2 regions of the Nocardioides sp. NPDC006273 genome follow, and region 2 is predicted to be linked to the other one. Evidence: riboswitches for the same ligand, from Rfam matches in the RefSeq annotation. Region 2 holds a riboswitch; the other holds the start of a gene.
What was found. A riboswitch is a leader RNA that binds a small molecule or an ion and turns the genes downstream of it on or off. The one in region 2 is predicted to bind S-adenosylmethionine.

Region 1 (4,418 bases), on a different contig from region 2:
GAGAGCCGGCTGCTGGTCGCACCGCGGCTGGGGGACCGGTACGCGACGTACGGAGCCGTCGCCACGATCGAGCGCGTCGGCCGTTTCCGGGGCGGTGAGCCCGCGGCCGTGCTGAGGGCCGACGGCCGCGCGAAGATCGGCGCCGGTGTGACCGGGCCCGGCGCGGCACTGTGGGTCGAGGTCGAGCCCGCGGTCGAGACCACGACGGAGCATGCGAAGGAGCTGGCCGAGGAGTACAAGCGGCTGGTCGTCGCGGTGCTCCAGCGTCGCGAGGCCTGGCCGGTCATCGACCAGATCAACCGCCTGAACGACCCGGCCGAGATCGCCGACACCGCCGGCTACGCGCCCTACCTCGACGACGAGGCCAAGCGCGAGCTGCTGGAGACGCCGGACGTCACCGAGCGCCTCGAGAAGGTGATCGAGTGGGCCAAGGAGTACATCGCCGAGTCCGAGGTCACCGACAAGATCGCCGAGGACGTACGTGAGGGCATGGAGAAGACGCAGCGGGAGTTCCTGCTGCGCCAGCAGCTCGCCGCGATCCGCAAGGAGCTCGGCGAGGGCGAGCCCGAGGGGTCGGACGACTACCGGGCCCGCGTCGAGTCCGCCGACCTTCCCGAGGCCGTACGCGAGGCCGCGCTGCGCGAGGTCGACAAGCTCGAGCGTGGCTCCGAGCAGAACCCCGAGACCGCCTGGATCCGCACCTGGCTGGACACCGTGCTGGAGCTGCCCTGGGGTGTGACCACGGAGGACTCCACCGACGTGACCGCCGCCCGCGAGGTGCTCGACGCCGATCACCATGGTCTGGAGGAGGTCAAGGACCGGATCGTCGAGTATCTGGCGGTGCGGGCCCGGCGCGCTGAGCGTGGCCTGCAGGTCATCGGCGGCCGTGGCTCCGGTGCCGTGGTGCTGCTCGCCGGCCCGCCAGGAGTCGGCAAGACCTCCCTCGGTGAGTCGGTGGCACGGTCGCTGGGGCGGAAGTTCGTCCGTGTCGCGCTCGGCGGTGTCCGTGACGAAGCCGAGATCCGTGGTCACCGCCGCACCTACGTCGGCGCGCTCCCGGGTCGGATCGCGCGGGCCATCAAGGAGGCCGGCTCGATGAACCCCGTCGTGCTCCTCGACGAGGTCGACAAGGTCGGCTCCGACTACCGGGGTGACCCGGCCGCCGCGCTGCTGGAGGTGCTCGACCCGGCGCAGAACCACACCTTCCGCGACCACTACCTCGAGCTCGATCTCGACCTCTCCGACGTCTTGTTCGTCGCCACGGCCAACGTCGTCGAGCAGATCCCGTCGGCGCTGCTGGACCGCATGGAGCTGGTCACGATCGACGGCTACACCGAGGACGACAAGGTCGCCATCGCTCGCGACTTCCTGCTGCCCCGGCAGCTCGAGCGCGCCGCGGTGACCGCCGAGGAGGCCACCGTCACCGACGAGGCGCTGCGTGAGCTGGCGGCGAACTACACCCGCGAGGCGGGCGTCCGCCAGCTCGAGCGGCTCATCGCCAAGGCGCTGCGCAAGGCGGCGACGAGGCTGGCCACCGGGGCGGAGCGCGTCGAGATCGACCTGGACAACCTCAAGGACCTGGTCGGGCGGCCGCGGTTCACTCCGGAGTCGGCGGAGCGTACGTCTGTGCCTGGTGTCGCCACCGGACTGGCCGTCACCGGGCTCGGTGGGGACGTGCTCTTCATCGAGGCGTCCGCCGCAGAGGGGCAGACCGGGTTGAACATCACCGGCCAGCTCGGCGAGGTGATGAAGGAGTCCGCGCAGATCGCGCTCTCCTTCGTACGCTCGCACGCCGCCGAGCTCGGCGTCGACCCGGCCGTGCTCGACCGCTCGCTCCACGTCCACGTACCCGCGGGGGCGGTCCCCAAGGACGGGCCGTCGGCCGGGATCACGATGGTCACCGCGCTCACCTCGCTGGCGACCGGTCGTCCGGTGCGCAGCGAGGTCGGCATGACCGGTGAGGTCTCCCTCTCCGGGCGGGTGCTGCCCATCGGCGGACTCAAGCAGAAGCTGCTCGCCGCCCAGCGAGCCGGCCTGACCGAGGTCTTCGTGCCGCAGCGCAACGAGCCGGATCTCGATGACGTCCCCGACGAGGTGAAGCAGGCGCTGAAGATCAATCTGGTCAGCGACGTACGCGATGTCGTACGTGGTGCGCTCGCCGAGCCCGCCGGGGACAGCGCTGAGGGCGGGGCTGAGGTCGGGGCCGCGCACGCCGCCTGAGATGTAACACGTCGTTCGTAGGACTATCCGGTCGTTGTGACGACCGGATAGTCCGTGTAACAGCGTGTTACAGCACTCGGGGGAGCCTGTCGGTCCGGATAGTGGACGTCTGGTCCGCGGAGTGGGACCCGCGTGTGCTGGCGGCGGGTTGCCTGCCGTACGATCGGTATTGCTCATCGAGAGGGACTGAGGGAACGGCCCTGAGAAGTCCCGGCAACCGCCACGAGCCTCCTCCCACCTGTGGGCGGGTCGTGGAAACGGTGCTAATTCCGGCCCGGCGCGAGAGACGTGATCGGGGAAGATGAGGAGGAGGTTTCTCATGAGCGCTGTGACATCGGAGCCCAACGGCACGACCACGGAGAAGAAGGGTCTGCGCGAGGGTGCGTTCGGTAACGCCTCGGCACTGTCGTGCCGCGAGTGCGGCCACCAGATCGAGCTCGGACCGCACTACGCGTGTCCGGAGTGTTTCGGGCCACTGGAGGTGGCCTATGACTTCCCGGCCGTGACCCGCGAGGAGATCGAGGCCGGACCCCGCAACATCTGGCGCTACAAGGCGTTGCTGCCCGTGCCGGACGACATCGAGCAGAGCCCCAACACCGAGCCCGGCTTCACCCGGCTCCTGGACGCGAAGAACCTCGCCCGGGAGCTCGGCATCGAGAAGATCTGGGTGAAGGACGACTCGACCAACCCGACCAACTCCTTCAAGGACCGCGTCGTCGCGTGTGCGCTGAGTGCCGCCCGCGAGCTCGACGCCAAGGTCTTCGCCTGCCCCAGCACCGGCAACCTGGCCAACGCAGTCGCGGCCGCCGGTGCCCGGGCCGGGATCCCCACCGCCGTCTTCATCCCGAGCAACCTCGAGCAGCCCAAGCAGGTCAACTCCGCGGTCTTCACCGACAACCTGATCGCCGTCGACGGCAACTACGACGACGTCAACAAGCTCGCTCAGGAGATCGCCGCGGAGGAGGAGGGCTGGGCGTTCGTGAACGTCAACGTACGTCCCTTCTACGCCGAAGGCTCCAAGACGCTCGGCTACGAGATCGCCGAGCAGCTCGGCTGGCGCCTGCCCGACCAGATCGTCATCCCGGTGGCCTCCGGCTCGCAGCTGACCAAGGTCGACAAGGCCTTCAAGGAGCTGGTCAAGCTCGGCCTGGTCGAGGAGAAGCCCTACCGGATCTTCGGTGCCCAGGCGACCGGCTGCAACCCGGTCGCGACCGCCTTCAAGGCCGGCGTCGACGCCATCCGTCCGGTGAAGCCCGACACCATCGCCAAGTCGCTGGCCATCGGCAACCCCGCCGACGGCATCTACGTCCTCGACGCCACCCGCTCCTCCGGCGGAGCGGTCGAGGAGGTCACCGACGACGAGATCCGCTCGGCGATCGTGCTCCTTGCCCGCACCGAGGGCATCTTCACCGAGACCGCCGGCGGCACCACGCTCGCGGTCACCAAGAAGCTCGTCGAGACCGGTGCCCTCGACCCGACGCTCGAGACCGTGATCATCAACACCGGCCACGGTCTCAAGACCCTCGACGCGATCAGCGGCATCGTCGGCCCCCGCGCCACCATCTCCCCCAACTACGACGCCTTCGAGGCGGCCGGTCTCTCCCAGGCGTAGGGCTGCTCCGAAGGAACCGGACGTTCACATACGTCGGGTAAACAAAGGAGCGTGAACACCGCGAAGACGAGTGAAGAGGCCAGGTGGCTCGGTATGGTCGCCGCCACTGCCGGGGTCGCCGGCGCGGTCGGTGTGGTCGGGGCGGCGGCCGGTGCCGGGTTCGTGACGTTGTTGAAGAGACAGGCCGCGCACGCGCGCGACGTGATCGGCAAACCCCTCGGCGAGGAGGCGATCGACGCCGACAAGGTCTACAAGAAGACCTACGGCGGTACGCCGGTGGAGCTGCTCGTCCTCGGCGACTCGATCGCCGCCGGGCTGGGTGCGGAGACCAGGGGCGGCACCCTCGGCGCACGGCTGGCCAAGGGCATCGCCAAGGCCCTGCTGAGGCCGGTGCGGCTGCGCACGGCAGCGGTCGTCGGGGCCGAGACCTCGATGGTCCCCGCGCAGGTCGAGTCGCTGCCGGCGGACTATCGGCCGGACGTCGCCGTGGTCATCGTGGGCGGCAACGACGTCACTCACCGGGTGCCGCAGAAGGACTCCACCCGTGTGCTGGGCGAGGTCATCGACGCGTTGCGGGAGCGCGGTG
Region 2 (4,418 bases):
TCGCGCGCCAGGCCGGGGTCCCGTGCTTGCTCTCGACCAGCGCTGCCGCCTCGTCGATCGTGGCCTGATCGAGGCCGACGTACGCAGCCCCGAAGCTCTGCTCGAACTCGGACAGCAGCGCATCGATGACCTTCTCGCGGCTCAGCCCGGTCTGCGAACGGATCGGGTCGACCCGCTTGGCTGCGCTCCTGGTGCCCTTGTCGGACATCTTCTCCCGGCCGATCCGGAGCACCTCGAGCATCTTGTCGGCGTCGATGTCGTAGGCCATCGTGACGTGGTGCAGGACCCCGCCCGGGACCCGCTTCTGCGCGGCGCCGGCGATCTTGCCGACCGGCGAGGCGATGTCGTTCAGGCCGGCGTAGGCGGCCTCGATCCCGACGCTGCGCAGACCCCGGAGCACCCACTCGTCGAGGAACGCGTAGGACTCCTGGAAGGACATCCCGGCCACGAGCGTGTCGGGCACGGCGAGGCTGTAGGTGATCGTGTTGCCCGGCTCGATGAACATCGCGCCTCCGCCCGAGATGCGGCGTACGACCTCGATGCCGTGACGCTCGGCGGCGGCCTCGTCGACCTCGTTGGACAGCGACTGGTAGCTGCCGATCACGACCGCGCTGCTGGCCCAGTCCCAGAACCTCAGGCTGGGGGCACGGCGGCCCTCGGCGACCTGGCGGACGATGACCTCGTCGAGGGCCATCTGCATCCGCGGCCCCAGCGGCCCGGTCTCCATGATCTCGAGGTCGAGGTCGTCCCAGGTCGTGGCCCGGCCAAGCGCCCGCAGGACCGTCAGGGCGATGTCGCGGGTGCCGAAGCCGACCAGGTCGGCATGTCGGGCGGCGGTGTCGAGGACCGCGGTCAGATGGTCGAGGGACACGTCGGCCGGCTGCCCCTCCAGGGCAGCGGTCAACCACCCGAGCGCCTCGTCGGGTTCCAGGAAGAAGTCGCCCGAGAGGACGACGTCGATGATCTTGTCCGCGGAGACGGTGGCGTCGACGACGACCAGCTTGCCGCCGCGTACCTTCCGCTCGCCATGCACTCGTTCGCTCACAGTCTCTCAACACCGTGAACGCGGCGATTCATCCCGGTCGAGACGTCGCTCCGGTCGGCCGAGACGTCACCCACTGACCACTCGGCCGACCGGAGTGACGCTTCGGCCGCCGCACCTGACGCCTCGGCCGACCTAGCGGACGCCTCGGCAGGCTTTCCTCAGACGGCGGCGCCACAGGAGCCGGCGGTGTCGGCCAGGCGGGTCAGACCGACCGGTCCGACTAGCGGCCGCGGGTCCTCGGCGAGCGTCCAGGCACCGTCGACGAGGACGTAGTCGCCCCGGACGTCACCCTCGAGAAGAGAACGTACGCCGGCCACCAGCCGGTCCACGTCGGCGACCGAGGTGCCGATACCGATACTGGCGCGGACCGCGCCACCGGTGAGCCCGAGGCGCTTGAGGAGCGGTTGGGCGCAGAAGCGGCCGTCGCGTACGCCCAGGCCGTGCTCGGCGGAGAGGTAGGCCGCGACCCGGCCGGGCTCGATGTCGGCGACCGTGAACGTCACGACCCCGACCGGCTCGTCGGAGTCGGACCAGAGTCGCAGGACTTCGACCCCGTCCAGGGCGGACAGACCGGCCACCAGGCGACCCCTCAGCGACGCCTCGTGGCGGTCCAGCTCAGCGGGCTCGAGAGCGCCGAGAGCCGCGCAGGCAGCGGCCAGCGCGGCCGCGCCGACGACGTTGGGAGAGCCGCCCTCGTGACGCGCCGGGGCGGGCTGCCAGGTGGTCTCGACGATCGCAATCCCGGAGTCGTGGCTGGCGTCGTCGACCGCCCCTCCGCCGGCGAGATAGGGAGTGCCGACGTCGAGCCAGTCGCGACGCCCGACCAGGGCGCCGGCGCCGTAGGGGGCGTAGAGCTTGTGGCCGGAGAAGGCGACGTAGTCGGCCCCGGTCGCGGCCAGCGAGAAGTGACGGTGGCCGAGCAGCTGGGCCCCGTCGACGAAGACGCGGGCGCCGTGGGCGTGAGCCAGGGTGACGACCTCGGCGACCGGCAGGGCCTCGCCCGTGACGTTGGAGGCTCCCGTGATCGCGACCAGGGCGTAGTTCTCTCGGGCCAGCTCGCCGGCGAGAGCGTCGATGGTGCCGGCGAGGGTCTCGCGGCCGGCGACCGTGGTCACGCCCGCCTCCGTAGCGCAAGCGCCAGAGTACGGACGCGGGCGTGACCTATCCTCATGGTTCCCTCGCTGACGCTCGGTCACTCCCGCCTCGACGCGGTGCCACGGCAGCAGGTTGGCGTGGTGCTCGATGTCGAGGACGAGCACCCGGCCGGGTACGCAGCCGGCCAGCAGGTTCACCGCGTCGGTCGTGTTGCGGGTGATGACGGTGACGTCGTCCTCGCGGGCACCGACGTAGGCGCCGACGGTCGCGCGTGACTCCTCGTAGAGGGCGGTCGAGACCTGGGACAGGTAGCCGGCGCCGCGGTGGACGGAGGCGTACCAGGGCAGGACCTCGGCGACCCGGTCGGCCACGCTCCGCAGCGCCGGTGCCGACGCGGCGACGTCGAGGTTGGCGTACGTCGTGGTGGTGCCGTCCAGCAGCGGGACCTGCGTGTCGGAGCCTACGAGCGGGAGCAGGGACATGGTCAACCCTTCGGGGTCAGGGCTCCCCGGCCCGATCCGGCGAAGCACGCGCTTGCCCGCGCCACCTCGGCGAGGGCCTGGTCGTCACCCGGAGCACCCCGCCGCATGGGAGGGTTGCCCGCCAGCAAGCCGGGGCTTCGCGCTGGCAGTCGTGACCGTGCCCAAAGCGTGCCGGAGACCGCGTGCCTCCGCCAAATCACATCTCAATCGACGGACACCTGTCTCACATGACAGACATGGGTGTCAGTCGTCGTGCTTTCCGCGGCCCTTGTCCTTGTTGTCACAGGCGCCGAAGAACTCTGCGATGGGGTCGCACTCATCCTCATCCTTGTCCCCCTCCGGCGGCGGAGGCGGAGCGATCAGATGCGCCTCGTGACCGGACTCGGGATCCTGGCCGTCGACGTAGACAGGCTCGGGGAAGCTCTCGACCTCCTTGCCCTCCATGGCCTTCCCCATGATCGCCGCCCAGGTCTCGGTGGGATAGTCGGCGCCGAAGTAGGACGGCATCCAGCCACCGTCGAGCTTCCCCTCTCCGTTGCCGCGTGAGAAGCGGACGGCGGTGGCGATCTGCGGGGTGAACCCGGCGAACCACGACGTGCACACATGCTGCGATGTACCGCAGGTGGCGGTGCCGGTCTTGCCGGCGACGGGATGACCGATGGTCTGGGCCTTCCGGCCCGAGCCGCTCTGCACCACACCCTGCATCGCGTACGTCACGTCGGCGGCGATGTCCTCTGAGATCGCGTGCCGGCCGTTCTTCCTGCCGTTCCAGCTGTAGAGGACGTTGCCGGCCCGGTCGCGCACCTTCTTCACCACGTGCACGTCGTGGCGGTAGCCGCCGTTGGCGATCGTGGCGTAGGCGTTGGCCAGGTTGATCGGACTGACGTTGGCCCGGCCGAGGGCGATCCGGTCGTCGGTCTTGTGGTCGAAGTCGGAGGTGGTGCTGGGGATGCCCGGGAACTTCGGGTTCGGCTTCACCGGGGCGACACCGGCCGCCACCGCGGTATCGTAGATCGCCTTGCGACCCGCCTCGGGGCCGCCCATCGACTCGGTCATGTCGATGTAGGCCGTGTTCACCGACTGCTCCATCGCCTTGAGCATGGTGATGTGCTGGCCGTAGTCCATCCCGTCGGCGACCCCGGCCTGCTCGCCCTCGTTGACGACCGGTCGGCCGGTGTAGGTCGTGAACGGAGAGTCGCCCGCCCAGGTCGACTTCAGCGAGTAGCCCTTCTCGATCGCCGCCGCGGTGGCGAAGACCTTCATCGTCGACCCGGCGTGGCCTCCGGTCGCGGCCCAGTTGTGCTGGCTGTCGAGATAGTCCTGGCCACCGTAGAAGCCGAGCAGCGCACCGGAGGCGACGTCGACCGAGGCGGTCGCCACGTGCAGGGCGTTCTTCTGCTCGGGGTCGTTCTTGACGTACGCCTTTCGGTTCTTCGGCTTCACGGTCTTGGCAGCGGACGCCGACGCCTTCATCACCTTCGGCGAGAGCGTCGCGGTGATCCGAAGGCCACCGCTGTCGATCTTCTCCTCGGTGAACAGCGGCTTGCCGTCGGCGCCCTTCAGGCCGAGCAGCTCGGCCTTGATCATGGTGAGCGCGTGGCCGCGCTGGCCGCCCAGTCGGCTCGGCACGGTCTTCGCGGGGAACTTCGGCAGCGCGTCCTTCACCTTGTCGGCGTCGGCCTGCTTCAGATAGCCGAGGTCGACCATGCCGGAGAGGACGTACCGGTAGCGACCGAGCAGCTTCTCCTCACCCCGGAACTTGCTGCTGGCGGGGTCGAAGCCGGCCGGGTTGTTGA

Region 1: linked by a shared signal. The riboswitch ahead of thrC (threonine synthase) and the one ahead of ABZZ22_RS23080 (aminotransferase class V-fold PLP-dependent enzyme) in region 2 are both predicted to bind S-adenosylmethionine.

What each region holds. Positions count from the first base shown of each region.
Region 1 covers NZ_JBEXSD010000024.1:22,437-26,854, forward strand. Annotated here, with positions in the region: gene lon (endopeptidase La) at 1-2,220, shown strand, start outside; SAM riboswitch class I at 2,391-2,528, shown strand; gene thrC (threonine synthase) at 2,540-3,832, shown strand; gene ABZZ22_RS12615 (SGNH/GDSL hydrolase family protein) at 3,884-4,418, shown strand, end outside.
Region 2 covers NZ_JBEXSD010000068.1:5,452-9,869, reverse strand. Annotated here, with positions in the region: gene ABZZ22_RS23085 (biotin/lipoate A/B protein ligase family protein) at 1-1,045, opposite strand, end outside; gene ABZZ22_RS23080 (aminotransferase class V-fold PLP-dependent enzyme) at 1,204-2,622, opposite strand; SAM riboswitch class IV at 2,666-2,779, opposite strand; gene ABZZ22_RS23075 (transglycosylase domain-containing protein) at 2,866-4,418, opposite strand, start outside.